Regions from separate parts of the Bradyrhizobium sp. sBnM-33 genome, predicted to be linked through region 3. Evidence: predicted binding sites of a transcription regulator. Region 3 holds the regulator's gene; each other region holds the start of a gene.
What was found. Region 3 encodes PhoB, which activates phosphate uptake and scavenging genes when phosphate is short. Its sites were predicted from a motif close to TGTCATNNANCTGTCAT; they were not measured.

Region 1: the regulator PhoB is predicted to act here: its motif matches at 3,057-3,073, upstream of RX328_RS18895 (UDP-2,3-diacylglucosamine diphosphatase).
Region 2: the regulator PhoB is predicted to act here: its motif matches at 2,954-2,970, upstream of RX328_RS16980 (choice-of-anchor I family protein).

What each region holds. Positions count from the first base shown of each region.
Region 1 is NZ_CP136624.1:4,138,530-4,143,504, forward strand. It holds gene RX328_RS18880 (Lrp/AsnC ligand binding domain-containing protein) at 73-318, opposite strand; gene thiD (bifunctional hydroxymethylpyrimidine kinase/phosphomethylpyrimidine kinase) at 451-1,251, shown strand; gene RX328_RS18890 (IS110 family transposase) at 1,642-2,676, opposite strand; gene RX328_RS18895 (UDP-2,3-diacylglucosamine diphosphatase) at 3,096-3,908, shown strand; gene RX328_RS18900 (glycosyltransferase family 4 protein) at 3,905-4,963, shown strand.
Region 2 is NZ_CP136624.1:3,696,861-3,701,835, reverse strand. It holds gene RX328_RS16980 (choice-of-anchor I family protein) at 1-2,825, opposite strand, end outside; gene RX328_RS16975 (hypothetical protein) at 3,328-3,549, opposite strand; gene RX328_RS16970 (YybH family protein) at 3,800-4,153, opposite strand; gene RX328_RS16965 (hypothetical protein) at 4,122-4,975, opposite strand, start outside.
Region 3 is NZ_CP136624.1:739,663-744,637, forward strand. It holds gene pstA (phosphate ABC transporter permease PstA) at 1-525, shown strand, start outside; gene pstB (phosphate ABC transporter ATP-binding protein PstB) at 522-1,343, shown strand; gene phoU (phosphate signaling complex protein PhoU) at 1,355-2,071, shown strand; gene phoB (phosphate regulon transcriptional regulator PhoB) at 2,145-2,849, shown strand; gene RX328_RS03480 (GcrA family cell cycle regulator) at 3,076-3,585, opposite strand; gene RX328_RS03485 (aspartate aminotransferase family protein) at 4,080-4,975, shown strand, end outside.

The DNA of each region.
Region 1 (4,975 bases), 3.4 Mb from region 3:
CTTTCGAGCCGCGCTTCGCGCTTCCGCGGGTGAGCGTCATTGCGTTCATTCCGGGGAAGGCGGGGCCGATGCCTAACCCGTGCCGAACGCCTTGAAGGTGATGATGGTGTGGGTGTCCTGGATGCCCGGGATTACCTGCACCCTTTCGTTGACGAAGTGGCCGATATCGGTGTCCTTGTCGACGTAGAATTTGACCAGCAGGTCATAATCTCCGGCGGTGGAATAGATCTCCGAGGCGATCTCGGCCTCCGCGAGCGCATTGGCGACGGCATAGGATTGGCCAAGCTTGCATTTGAACTGGACGAAGAAGGGAACCATCGCTGTCGTCTCCGAATTGGTTGGTCCCAATAGGCCAAAAACCGCTGATAATGGCAAGCCAGCTTGCTGCCCATGGCATGGCGCGGTAGGACACTCCATGGCCTTCAACCGACGACGTGCACGAGGCTTGCGATGACGACGCCGATCGCGCTGACCATCGCCGGCTCGGATTCCTCAGGGGGAGCCGGCATCCAGGCCGACCTGAAGACGCTTGCCGCGCTCGGCGTCTACGGCGCTTCCGTAATCACGGCGCTGACCGCGCAGAATACCGAAGGCGTCAGCGGTATCCACCAGGTGCCGGCCGAGTTCGTGACCGCGCAAATCGATGCGGTGTTTTCCGATCTTGACGTCGGAGCGGTCAAGATCGGCATGGTGGCGCAGCCATCGGTTATCGACGCCATCGTCGCCGGCCTCAAGCGCTGGTCCCCGAAGCATGTTGTGCTCGATCCCGTGATGGTCGCAACCTCCGGCGACCGGCTGCTGGCTGCGGAAGCGGTCGAGGCACTGCGAACAAAACTCATTCCGCTTGCTTCGGTCATTACGCCCAATTTGCCGGAGGCCGCCGCGCTGCTCGACGGACCGGTGGCTGCAGGTGAGTCCGCCGTCGAAAGCCAGGGCAGGCGATTGCTGGCGATGGGGTGCAAGGCGGTGCTGATCAAGGGCGGCCACGGAGAGGGCGCCGAGTGCGTCGACTATCTGATCGGCGCGAGCGGCACCATCGCGCTGGCCGCGCCGCGCATTGCGACGAAAAACACCCACGGCACCGGCTGCTCATTGTCCTCGGCGATTGCAGCGGAGCTCGCGAAAGGCGAGGGTATGGAAACCGCCGTGCGTAACGCCAAGGCCTGGGTCAGCGCTGCGATTGCGGCGGCAGACCGGTTCAGCGTCGGCCATGGTCACGGGCCGATCCATCATTTTCATAAGTTTTACTAGCCGCCGTCGCGTAGTCGCGTAGCCGGGATGGAGCCAACGGGTCGCGTGAATGCGTGCCCGATGACAGGCTCCGCGAAATCCGGGAAGAGAATCCGCACGTGAGACTGGCCCCGGATTTCGCTGCGCTCCATCCGGGCTTCTGTAACGGGCCTTGGTTTGTCAATCCCTCTTGCTTGGTCCACTTGCCGGGCACTTGCTTCTGTACGGGATCGGCGCTGAGGCCGTCACCTTCTGGGGTGCATGAGGAACCGGCCGGCCAATCTACGGGGTGCGTGGTTGTGAGCCGACTTCCCGGATGGCGGCCTGACCGGATCCATCGTCCCGGCGAGGGACTTCGCTCGGGGAGAGCCTGGTGTCTTGGCCCGCCCGGAATCGATCGATGCTCCTTGCTTAGGTTGCGGTGGCCTTGGCCATCGGGTTGAACGGTTTGGCGTCGGCAAGCATGCGGTGCAGGATGACGGCAAGCTTGCGCGCCAGCGCCACCTTGGCCTTGCGCATGCCCGCGCGTTTGGCGATCCGCATCGCCCAGCTCTTCAGCGCCGAGCAGCCCTTGATCGGTTTGGTCAGCATGACGTGAGCGGCCTGGTGGAGTGCCTCCCGCACCGAGGCATCGCCAATCTTGCTGATGCGGCCGGTGTAGTCTTTTTGCCCCGACTGATGTTTCTTCGGGGTCAGTCCGAAGTGCGCGCCTGTGGCCTTGGATGCGCGGAATCGCTTCGGATCATCGATCGCAGCGGCATAGGTGAGAGCGACGATCGGACCGACTGACGGCGTTGTCATCAGAAGCCTGGCCGGCGGATGCGATCGGGCGAGCTTCTGGGTTCGCTTGTCCAGGCTGCTGAACTCGCGCCGCAGCACGGCATGGGCTTCGAGCAGCGCCTTTGCCACCAGCTCCAGTCCAGGATGGCCGGCGACCAGCTCCCGGATACGGCTGGCGAACGTGCATTCGGTGGTCTTGCCGACCTTCAGGCCAAAGCCCCGGAGCACGCCACGCAGACTGTTCTCGACGTCGCGCAGCTTCGACTGCAGCAGTTTGCGCGCCGTCAGAACCGCACGCGTCTCCTGCGCTTCGATCGACTTGCAGTGCACCGGGCGGAACCAGCCCAGCCGCATCAGTTGCGCGATCCCGCGGGCATCATTGCGGTCCGACTTCACCGGCATCGATTTGAAGGCATCGCGGACGTGCCGCGTCTCCAAAAGCTCGACCGCAAACTTCGCTTCGCGCAGCGCCGCGTAAAGCCATTGCGACAGAGGACCTGCCTCCAGGCCGATCCGCTCGAGCGAAAGCCCCAACGACCGAAACCAGGCGATCAGGGCCTCCGGCTCGCTCGCCACCTTCGCCTCACGCAAAATCTTGCCCGCGCCATCGACCACGCAAATGGTCGAGCTTTTCAAAGACACGTCGATTCCGGCATAGTGGTACATGGTCGTCCCTCGATGATGCTTGGAGCGGGCTCGCCCGACTCCGGTTATTGACACCATCAGTCTGAGGGACGACCGCCTCCCGGCAAAGCCGCACGCGAGCGCGCTTCCAAATCGCGCCGTAGCGAGCGTGCGGCTGGTTCGGCCGGCCCGTTACCCCATCTACGCATGCTCTTGCGCCGCGGCGCATCCGTTGAATTACGGGGATGGTTAATCTTCCACGATAATTGACTCCGTTGATGATGGGTAATGCGCGATTGCGCACGAGGCAGAGACAACGTCGAGATGTTGCCTCTCCAATGTCGCTTGTCTGTCGCATCGCGCTGCTATCCGCAAGTTGTAGGGCGCGGCATTGATTCTCGTGGGAATATCGCGGCGTGAACAGTCATCGCCCTGTCACAGAAATCTGTCAGGGGACAGGTATGGGTAGTGACTCCTTGAGTGAAGAAAGCCCGGAACGGCGCTTTCGCACCTTGTTTATCTCCGACGTCCATCTCGGAGCTCGCGGCTCGCAAGCCGATCGTTTGCTGGACTTCCTCAAGAGCCACGACGCCGATACGATCTACCTCGTCGGCGATATCGTCGATGGTTGGGCGCTGAAGTCGAGCTGGTACTGGCCGCAATCGCACAACGATTTCGTGCAGAAGATGCTGCGCAAGGCGCGCAAGGGCGCCAAGGTCATCTACGTGCCGGGTAATCACGACGAGTTCCTGCGCAACTATTACGGCACCCATTTCGGCGGCATCGACGTGGTAGAAAACACCATCCACACCGGCGTCGACGGCAAGCGCTATCTCATCATCCACGGCGACATCTTCGATCTCGTCGTGCAGAACGCGCGTTGGCTCGCCCATCTCGGCGACAAGGCCTACGACTTCGCCATTCACATGAATCGCCTCGTCAACTTCTTCCGGCGCATGTTCGGCGTGCCCTATTGGTCGCTGTCGCAATGGGCGAAGCTGAAGGTCAAGAACGCCGTCAACTATATCGGTGCGTTCGAACAGACGCTGGCCGGTGAGGCGCGGCGGCACGGCGCCGACGGCGTGATCTGCGGCCACATCCACTACGCCACCATCCGCGACGAGCACGGCATCCGCTACATGAATTGCGGCGACTGGGTGGAAAGCTGCACCGCGCTCGCCGAGCACGAGGACGGCCGGTTCGAGATCATCACCTGGACCGATCCACAGCGCCGGGCAGCACCCGTTCCCCGCGTCGCGGCGCGCGCCGCATGACGCATATCCTGGTCGCGACCGATGCGTGGCATCCCCAGGTTAACGGGGTGGTTCGGACGCTGATCATGATGGCAGAGGCGGCCAGGGGATTTGGCGTCGAGGTGAGTTTCCTGACGCCGCAATCGTTTCGCACCTTTGCGATGCCGAGCTATCCTGATCTGCGGCTGGCTCTGCCGTATCCGGCCAAAATCGCAAACCTGATCGAGTCGGCAAAGCCCGACAGCATTCATATCGCGACCGAGGGCCCGATCGGGCTCTTGGTGCGACGCTATTGCCGCAAGCATGGCGTGCCGTTCACCACGAGCTTTCATACCCGCTTTCCCGAATATGTCTCGGCGCGTTCGCCGGTGCCGGAATCCTGGGTGTGGCGGGTGTTGCGCTGGTTCCACCGGCCGAGCCAGGCAGTGATGGCGGCAACGCCGGCGCTGGCGGCCGAATTGCGCCTGCGCGGCTTCCGTAACGTTGTGCTGTGGTCGCGCGGCGTGGATACCTCGCTCTTCCATCCGCGCAGCGCCGATCTCTGCCTGCCTATGCCGGTGTTCCTCAGTGTCGGTCGCATCGCGGTTGAAAAGAATCTCGAAGCGTTCCTCGACCTCGATCTGCCCGGCACCAAGCTCGTTGTCGGCGATGGGCCAGCCCGCATCGCATTAGAGCGGAAATATCCTGACGCCGTGTTCCTCGGCGCGCGGCACGGCGAGGAGCTGGCCGAAATCTACGCGGCCTCCGATATTTTTGTATTTCCCAGCAAGACCGACACGTTCGGCCTGGTGCTGCTGGAGGCGCTGGCCAGCGGCTTACCGGTTGCTGCCTTTCCGGTCACCGGTCCACGCGACGTGATCGGCTTGGCACCGGTCGGCGTTCTGGACGAGGACCTGCGCACGGCCTGCCTGGAGGCGCTGCAGGTTTCGCGGGAAGATTGCGTCGAATTCGCCGCCGCCCACACCTGGCAGGCCTCCACGCGGGTTTTCATCGAACATGCCCTGAATGTGCGCCCGGTCGAGCAGGAAGGCGAGGTAGCCGAATTCGGGGCTGATAACCCGCATTTCGCCGCCTAGAGCCTTTCGGTT
Region 2 (4,975 bases), 3.0 Mb from region 3:
AAATCAGTTGCATTCGCCGCACTCGAGGCGAGCTGGAGCGATACATCAACCGAACCGATGGTGCCGTTGGTGCGCTCGATGACGAACGAATAGGCGGTCGCGCCGCTATTGCCCTCATTATGCGAGACGCTGAGCGACGACGAGGCGACGCGCACCTCCTGGACGTAACCCTCCGGCAGCGCTGCGTAGACGGTGAGGCCGGAGCCGGCAAAGCCGGCGGACGAATTGCCCTCATTCGCCGTCAGCACGAGCGCCGTGCCGGTCGGCGAGTCTTCGGCGCTGATGAACTTTGTCATTTCGGGCGCGTTGCCCTCGCCCGTCAGCGGCGGACGGTAGCCGACATAGCTGGCATTTGCCGGATCGGTGATGTCATAGATCATGACGCCACCGACGCGCTCCAGGCCGACGAAGGCGTAAGTGCGTCCATCGATGACGCCGATGTCGACGCCTTCCGGCTCCGGACCCTTGTTGTCCGAACGGTTGTCGGTGGCGCCGCCTCCGCCGCCCTCGGCGGTGTCGATGTTGAAACGGGCTGCAAAGTCCCGGGCAATGATGGCTTCGAACTCGCCGCCGGTCTCGCGCACCTTGGTGATGGTGCCGTCGGCATTCTGCTTGAAGATCGAGATACCACGGCCGCCATAGGCGTAGATCTGATCGATATCGCCGTCACCATCGGTATCGCCGAGATCCTGGCGGACGCGAAGCCGGCCGAGACCGGTGGTGTTGTTCTGGAGGGCCGCCGCATTTGCATAGGCTGTCGGGTCGAGCGTCAGATCGGCAAGGTTGGCCTCATCGTCGAGATTGACGCGCGCATCGCCTTCGTTCGCGGTAATGAAATAGGTAGAGCCGCCGACCGAATAGCTTGCGATCGCATCCGGCTGCAGCAGGCCGATCACATCGGCCGTACGGAGATTCGCCGTACCATCGCGGTCGCTGCCGTCGAACGCGTTGCCGGCGAGGTTACGATCGACGCCGCCGAGCGGCAGAATGGCGATCGGTTTGGTCGCAGCCGGGTCGGTGAGATCGATCACTGCAACGGCGTTGACTTCCTGAAGCGTGACGTAGGCGCGCGCCCCATCCGGAGAGACGGTGATGTACTCCGGCTCGATGTCTGCGGCGGCTGCCTGACCGGTGAGCACACTCACGCCGGCCTGCTTGAGAACGTTCTCGAACCCATTGAGTGCGTCGAATTCGATCGTGGTTGCAACGGCTGCATTGGCCGCCCCGCCGGCGAGACTGATGATCGATACGCTGCCTTCCGGATTGACCACGTTCGGTCCGACCGTGAACGGCTCGGCCTCGTTCGCGACCAGAAGTTTCGATCCATCCGCAGTAAACACGATCTGGTCCGGGCCGGCGCCGACTTCGATCGTCTTGATCAGAACACCGTTGGCATCAAACAGCGCGACGAAGCCGTTGGCGCCGGGCTGATCGCTGGCGAAGGCGACCGCGAGCACGCCGTTCTTGACGGCGACCGAGTTGGCGCCGCCGAAATGGTCAAGCGTGGTGAGATCGATCGACCCGGCGGCACTGGTTGCACCGCTGGCGCTGATGCCGACGATGTCGATCTTGTTGCCGATGGTGTTGAGCACGAATGCGCGATCGGTGGTGGCATCGAAGGTCACGACTTCGGCGTTGGTGCCGGCCGCCGGGGCGAAATTGTCGAGGCGGATGAGCTGAACAGCATTGGTTGCGGCCGGCGCCGGCGTGGCACCGGCGAGCGACGGCGCTTCATCGAGGATGGTGATGCCGTTGATGACGTTGCCCGGAGTGACCGCATCGTCGTTCTGGATTGTGCCGGTCGCGGTGGCCTGCGCACCGAGCGCAGCAGTCACGGCGGCATTGTTGTTGGAGACCGCCTGCAGCGTCAGGGTGAACGCCTCGCTAGTTTCGACGGCGTTATCGCCGGCGACCTGGACGGTCACGACGGCCGAAGTCTGGCCCGCCGGAATCGTGCCGTTGAAGGCGAAGGGCACCGACGCCGGGCCACTGAAATCGGCAGCGTCCGCCGCGGCCGAGGAAACCTGGCCGCTGAAGCTGATGTCGCCGACGGTCCCGCCCGTCCTCTCGACCGTGAAGGTGAAAGCCGTCATGCCGGAGTCGCCCTCGGCCTGTGAGACCGACACCGAGCCGGCCGCGAACGCGACCGCCTGGGATTGCTGCGGCGCGCCGATGGTGAACGTCACACCGGCGATCGGCGATTGTGGATCGGTCCGGAACGGCGCGTCCGGCGTCACATTGTCTGCGTCCTGGTCGCCGCTGGCGTCCTGTGTCACGTAATTGGAGCCGGTATTAAACGCAGTCAGAGCGTCTGTGCGCGAGGCAAACGTGGTTCCTGCAGTGGCCGGATTGTAGACGGCAACGTCGGCCCCGGTGGTGCCGGGCAGCACCAAGGCCGTGGAGCCCGCGGTCAGGCCGGTGTTGGTCAGCAGCCCGCTGCTGGTCGCACCACTGAAGCCGCCGTTGTTGTTGGTAACGGCGGCGAGGAACGTGGTCGGCGCGGTCAGCGAGGAGCCGGTGAAGGCATAGATTGACTCGCCCGAGTTACCGAGCGCAATCGAGCCTGTGGAAAGCGTGCCAATATTGGCGGATTTTGTCGCCGACGTGTTCATGAACTCGACGATCGTTCCGGCGGCGAGCGCGGAGGAGCCATTGGTCCAGGAGAAGCCACCCTCGCCTGTATTGAAGGCGCTGCCGTCCCACTCGTTATCGCTGAAGTGAATGACCTGACCCGGATCGATCGTGTCGAGCACGATGAAAGCGAAACCGTCGTTGCCATCAGCGTTGTAACCGATGAAGGCGATCGAACCGGGAACCAGAGCCATTGATATTCTCCATTCGGAAAAAAGACAAAAGCACGCCGCAGCGGCGCAAGGGGACTGCGCGCGCAGCGTTGAAGAATGTTTTTTGTGACGACAGTGAGCGTCAGCGCGGGGAATGTAGGATGGCGCTAATTACATCGAGGTGACAATTTCTTAACCATTGCGATTTTTCCACCCCCAACGATTTGCGCCAGCCTGCGCGGTGCGGGACCCTCGACGCCGATGCGAAAGCACCACAGTATCGTCGTTGAAAACCAGCTCATATGCCCTGCCGAACCCAAGAGTTCCATCTCGTCATGCGCCCGTCATACTTTGCTATCGCAAAGGGCATGGGGATCAGACCGTGAAATCACGGCGCGATGTTTGCAGCCAGTTGCAGCGGACCGCGGCGGTTCGAGCTAGGTCGACCCTCGACCGAAAAGGGCGTTAAAGATGCGGAGCATATTGGAATCATTCTGCAGAGTGTGAGCGCCGATGCCGAGGCCCCCGAGCGCGTAGACGCCGATCACAATGCCGCCGAGGGCCCAATACCCCGTGGCGATCCGCCGGCCCCGAGGCCCAGCGCCAGCGCCATTCCGCCAACGCACATGAAGCCGAGGCTGATGCCGCCGAACGCTACCAAGCCCATCGCGACGCCGCCAAATGCGGCGAAGCCGATCGCGATATTGCCCACCGCAATGATGCCGCGGGCAGGCCTGAAGCCGACAAGCCACGTCGGGCCCAACATGACGTGAATGAGCGGCAGGCCGAACAGAATTGTCTGAGATTTGTATTCATAGAAGTACGGCCGCCCTGCCCCGGCCCCTCCCGCCGCTATTGCGGGACCGCGTTCCTGCAAAGGCCTGCCGCATTCGGGGCAAGCTGTCGACTGTTCGCTGATATCCCGGCCACAATCCGCGCACCGCACCAAAGTCATTCCGGCATCTCTCCGCTGTCCTGATGTGCAGGTTCGCCCCATCTCTCAAATGGGAGCTGAATCAGTTCCACATATGAACGGCGATGAGCCAGCCCGTGCGCTCGCGCGCGAATACGTTCAGCCAATTGCCCTTGTAGGGACCGCCATCGTCGAGCCCCCGAAGCGCCCATCGGCCCGACGCGACCAGAGACGCGTCCTTCGCGAACACGTCACCGAGATCCACGACATAATCGCGAAAGCCTTGCGCGCGGATGTCGGCGAAAAACCTGCAGATCGCCTCCGCGCCGACGACAGCGGATCGTCCGGGCGGCACGACCCGGGCGTCCAGAGTGTAGAAGCGGGCTAGATCGGCGATCCTTCCTGAGTTGAATGTTTGCACCCACTCATCGACGAGAGCTTGCGTCTGTTGCTGCATGATTGACGATTTCTCCGTCATCTGTGTGCGAAGTCATCGGGCGAGATGGCTTGCTGCTGTGCTGCCCGAGCAGAGGCCAGAACACCCAGTTCTCCAGCGGACAGAGGGACACGATGGCCTCGTCCGCGCCGACCGGTCGGATGCGCACGCTGTCGGTTGACGGGAAGTCGAGCACAATGCGTGTCGCCCCGAGCCGACGGGCAAAGCTCCGCGAGCCGGAGACCGTTTCGACCTGAAGCGCCGCTCCCGGCCCATGGGTGAGCAGGAGGCGCGATCGGCCCCGCTCTCTCCTCGCCGCCTGGGTAAAGGCCTCCGGTGGCATGTCGGTCAGATAGTAGACGACTGTGTTTGGCGTCGTAAGGCGCGCGAGGCGTGGAAACCAGTTCCCCTGGAGCGGCAGCAGCACCAGGGCAACCCCATGCGCGCGGCGCAGGAGGTCCGCGATGATGCGCAGCCGAGGCTCGGGCCGCTGTCCCTGGTGCAACAGGACCAGCTGACTGAACCTCCGGTTCTTGCCAAGGAACGCCGCAAGCTGAAACAGCACGGAGAAGACGCAGACATGGTGGACCGTGTCGACCCAGAGCGGACCGAAGCCGTCGAGCCCGCGCGCCTCGCGAACGTGGAGCGTGCTCTCCACCGCGCCCAGGTACCTCATCACCTGATCCGTCGACATGTTCTGCATGACGATCGGCTCGAAGGCGAAGTCAATAATGTTCAGCGCAGCTTTCCGGTTGACCGCGTCAGACAAGGCCATGACGCCGCTGCGCGCGCGCAAGAGCATATGGTCGAGGCGACCGCCGTCGACCTGCGCGATCAGGCGAT
Region 3 (4,975 bases):
TTCATCAACGACATCCTGTTGAGTGCGCCCTCGATCATCATCGGCCTGTTCATCTACGGCGCCATCGTGGTGCCGATGGGCGGGTTCTCGGCGTTCGCCGGATGTCTCGCGCTCGCCGTGATCGTGATCCCCGTGGTGGTCCGCACCACCGAGGACATGCTGGGATTGGTTCCCAATCCCCTGCGGGAAGCGGCGTCCGCGCTCGGCATGCCGCGCTCGCTGGTGATCCGGCGCATCGCCTATCGTGCGGCGCGCGCTGGCCTGATCACCGGCGTCCTGCTCGCGACCGCCCGGGTCGCCGGCGAAACCGCGCCGCTCTTGTTCACCGCGCTCTCCAACCAGTTCTTCAGCCTGGATATGACCAAGACGATGGCGAACCTGCCGGTGACCATCAACAACTTCGTCCAGAGCCCCTATGCCTACTGGAAGCAACTCGCCTGGGCCGGTGCCCTGTTGATCACGCTCACCGTATTGGCCCTGAACATTGGCGCGCGCATTCTTGGCGCCGAGAGGATATCCAAATGACCGAACTCTCCGTATCCGTAAGTAACGCGAGCGGCCCAGTTCCGCAGGTGGCGCTGCCCGAGGCCGCACCCAAGGTGACCGCCCGCGGCCTGAACTTCTACTATGGCGAGCACCACGCGCTGAAGGACATCAATCTCACGCTCGGCACCCATCGCGTCACCGCCTTCATCGGCCCGTCCGGCTGCGGCAAATCCACGTTGCTGCGGATATTCAACCGGATGTATGATCTCTATCCGGGTCAGCGCGCCACCGGTCAGCTCTTGCTCGACCAGACCAACGTCCTCGACCCGAAGCTCGACCTCAATCTGCTGCGGGCCCGCGTCGGCATGGTGTTCCAAAAGCCGACGCCGTTCCCGATGACGATCTACGAGAATATCGCCTTCGGCATCCGTCTCTATGAGAAGATCTCGAAGTCCGAGATGGACGGCCGGGTCGAGAAGGCGCTGCGCGGCGGCGCGCTGTGGAACGAGGTCAAGGACAAGTTGAACGCCAGTGGCCTCTCGCTGTCCGGCGGTCAGCAGCAGCGGCTATGCATCGCGCGCACCGTTGCGGTCAGGCCCGAGGTGATCCTGTTCGACGAGCCCTGCTCGGCGCTCGATCCGATCTCGACCGCCAAGATCGAGGAACTGATTCAGGAACTGGCGGAGGACTACACCATCGCCATCGTCACCCATAATATGCAGCAGGCGGCGCGCGTCTCGGACAAGACCGCCTTCATGTATCTCGGCGAGCTGATCGAATTCGACGATACCAACAAGATTTTCACCTCGCCGCGCGATCGACGTACCCAGGACTACATCACGGGGCGGTTTGGTTAAGGAGATAACAGATGGCTTCTGAGCACACCGCCAAGGCATTCGACAGCGACCTTCAGGAATTGACGCGCCTGGTCGCCGAGATGGGCGGCCTGGCTGAGCGCATGATCACCGAATCCGTCGACGCGCTGGTCCGCCGCGACGTCGCGCTCGGCAAGCACGTCGTCGCCACCGACGTCGAGATCGACCGCCTGCAGCATCTGATCGAGGAGCGCGCGGTGCTGACCATCGCCCGCCGTCAGCCGATGGCGATCGATTTGCGCGAAATCGTCGGCTCGATGCGGGTTGCCACCGATCTGGAACGGATCGGCGACCTCGCCAAGAACATGGGCAAGCGCGTCGCGGCGCTGGAGAACGATTTCCAGCCGCTGAAGCTGATGCGCGGCCTCGAACACATGACCGACCTGGTACAATCGCAGGTCAAGTCGGTGCTGGACGCCTATGCCGCGCACGATCTGCCGGCGGCGATGGCGGTGTGGAAGGGCGACGAGGAAGTCGACGCCATCTGCACCTCGCTGTTCCGCGAACTCCTGACCTATATGATGGAAGATCCGCGCAACATCTCGTTCTGCATCCATCTGATGTTCTGCGCCAAGAACATCGAACGGATCGGCGATCACGCCACCAACATCGCCGAAACCGTGTTCTACATGATCGAGGGTCAGCAGATGCTCGACAAGCGCCCGAAGGGCGACATGACGACGTTTGCGACCACCGTACCCAACACTTGACATAGTGTTTTCCAGCGACGTGGAAACCGGTTCGCATGAAGAAAACGCGTCAAACAGAAGAGGCAAGAGCAGGATGAGCGCGCGCATAATGGTGGTCGAGGACGAGGAAGCGCTGACCACGCTGTTGCGCTACAACCTCGACGCAGAAGGCTACGAGGTCGAAACCGTCGGCCGCGGCGACGATGCGGATACACGGCTGAAAGAGCGCGTGCCCGATCTCGTCGTGCTCGATTGGATGCTGCCGGGGCTGTCGGGCATCGAGTTGTGCCGCCGCTTAAGGGCGCGCCCCGAAACCAAGCAATTGCCGATCATCATGCTGACCGCGCGCGGCGAGGAGAGCGAGCGCGTGCGCGGGCTTGCGACCGGCGCCGACGACTACATCGTCAAGCCGTTCTCGGTGCCGGAACTTTTGGCGCGGGTGAAGGGCCTGTTGCGGCGGGCAAGCCCCGAGCGGCTCGCCACCGTGCTGACCTATGGCGATATCGAACTCGATCGCGAAAAACGCCGCGTCGCGCGCTCGGGCCGTCAGATCGATCTCGGCCCGACCGAGTATCGCCTGCTGGAATTTTTCCTGGAGCATCCCGGCCGCGTCTTCAGCCGCGAGCAGTTGCTCGACAGCGTCTGGGGCCGCGACATCTATATCGACGAGCGCACCGTCGACGTCCACATCGGCCGCCTGCGCAAGCTGCTCAACCCCGGCCGCGAGCAGGACCCGATCCGCACCGTCCGCGGCGCGGGGTATGCGCTGGATGATAGGTTTGCGAAGGTGGAGCCGTAAGGCTCCATCGTTGTCCGCGCGAAAGCGGGGACTCTCTCATCGTCATTGCGAGCGAAGCGAAGCAATCCATCGTGCGGCAAAGCAAGTATGGATTGCTTCGCTACGCTCGCGATGACAGTGGAACGCGTAGCCCGGGTGGAGCGAAGCGCGACCCGGGGAATGTCAGCCCATCGCGAGATCGTCCCGGATTTCGCTTCGCTCTATCCGGGCTACGGCAAACCGCGACTTACCTTGTTGTCTTCGGTTGCTGACGCCGGCGGTCGGCCGCGGGCTGGTAGGCGATGCGCGAGTGATGGGCGCAATAGGGCAGGCCCGTGAGCGCTTTGCCGCCGCAGAAGAAGAATTCCGGGCTCGAGGGATCGCCGACCGGCCAGTGGCAGGTGGCCTCGTTCAGTTCGAGCAGCGACAGCCGCTGGCTCATCGGCACGACGTTGTCGAAGGCGATCGGATCTGGCTCCATCTCGACTTCGAAGGCGTGCGCGAGCGCGGTGTTGCCGCGCGAGACCGGGCGCGAAACCCGCATCATCGGTTGGGCGGGGCGTGCCTTGCGCTGCCGCGGGGCGGCCGAGGAGGGGCTCTTGGCGCGGCCGGAAAGGCCCAGCCGGTGCACTTTGCCGATCACGGCGTTTCGCGTCACATTTCCGAGTTCCGCGGCGATCTGGCTTGCCGACAATCCGGCTTCCCAGAGCTTCTTAAGCTGCTCGACGCGATCGTCGGACCAGGTCAAAACCGTCATCGTAATCTTCCCTTCGCATCGCGCCGGCCAATCGGGGCGGCGCTGGCGATGTCATCGTCTCAAAAATCCCTGCGGTCAGAATCCCTTAGCCCTCGCCGGGCGCGCTAACCGCGCCCGAACGTTTACGCCTGCACAAAAGGACTCCAGGGATCAGAACTGCCGCACGAGATGTCGTATCCGACAGCCCAAACGCTACAATATGGCGTGACTCCGGCGCAAGAGTCCGGGCCCGAGCGTCCACATGTTCTGACATCTAGGCATTTCACTGCGTGGTTTCCACCACACCGCAATCCTACGGATTTCAGCCCCTTGCACGGCAGGAAAGGCCGTTCCGTGGCGTGTTGACAGCGCTCCCCGCCCACATAGAATGCCTCTCACGTGCCGCCCTTAAGAGGCGGCACGTTTCGTTTTCGCAAGACCGGCTGTTGCCGCGTTCGCGCCAATGCACGCCCGCGGCAGGTCTCAAAGGCAGGTCTCAAACCTCAGTGATTGCCATGACCAATAGCGCCACGTCGCATCTGCTCCCCGTCTTCGCCAGGGTCGATCTCGGCTTCGAACGCGGCGAAGGCTGCTGGCTGACCTCCACCAATGGCGAGCGTTATCTCGACTTCACCTCAGGCGTCGCGGTGAATGCGCTCGGTCACTGCCATCCGCACCTGATCAAGGCGTTGCAGGAACAGTCGACGAAGCTCTGGCACATGTCGAACCTGTTCAAGTCGCCCGATGGCGAAAAGCTCGCCGCGCGGCTCTGCGAGCAGAGCTTTGCCGACCTGGTGTTCTTCTGCAATTCCGGCGCGGAGGCGATGGAAGGCGTGATCAAGGTCGTGCGCCGCTATCAATTCTCCAAGGGCCATCCTGAACGCTATCGCCTCATCACCTTCGAGGGCGCGTTCCACGGCCGCACGTTGGGCACGCTGGCGGCCACCGGCTCCGCGAAATATCTCGAAGGCTTTGGGCCGCCGATGGACGGTTTCGACCAGGTGCCGCATGGCGATCTCGAAGCGGTCAAGAAAGCGATCGGCCCGCAGACCGCCGGCATCCTGATCGAGCCGGTGCAGGGCGAGGGCGGCGTGCGCTCGGCGCCGCAGTCTTTCTTCAAGGCGCTGCGCCAGCTCTGCGACGAGAAGGGCCTGTTGCTCGCGTTCGATGAGGTGCAGACCGGCATGGGCCGCACCGGCGATCTCTTCGCCTACAGGCGCGTCGGCGTGACGCCGGATGTGATGTCGCTGGCAAAGGCGCTGGGCGGCGGTTTCCCGATCGGCGCGGTGCTGGCGACGGCGGAAGCAGCAAGCGGCATGACGCCGGGCTCGCACGGCTCGACCTTCGGCGGCAATCCGCTGGCGATCGCTGCCGCCAACGCCGTGCTCGACGTGATGCTGAAGCCCGGCTT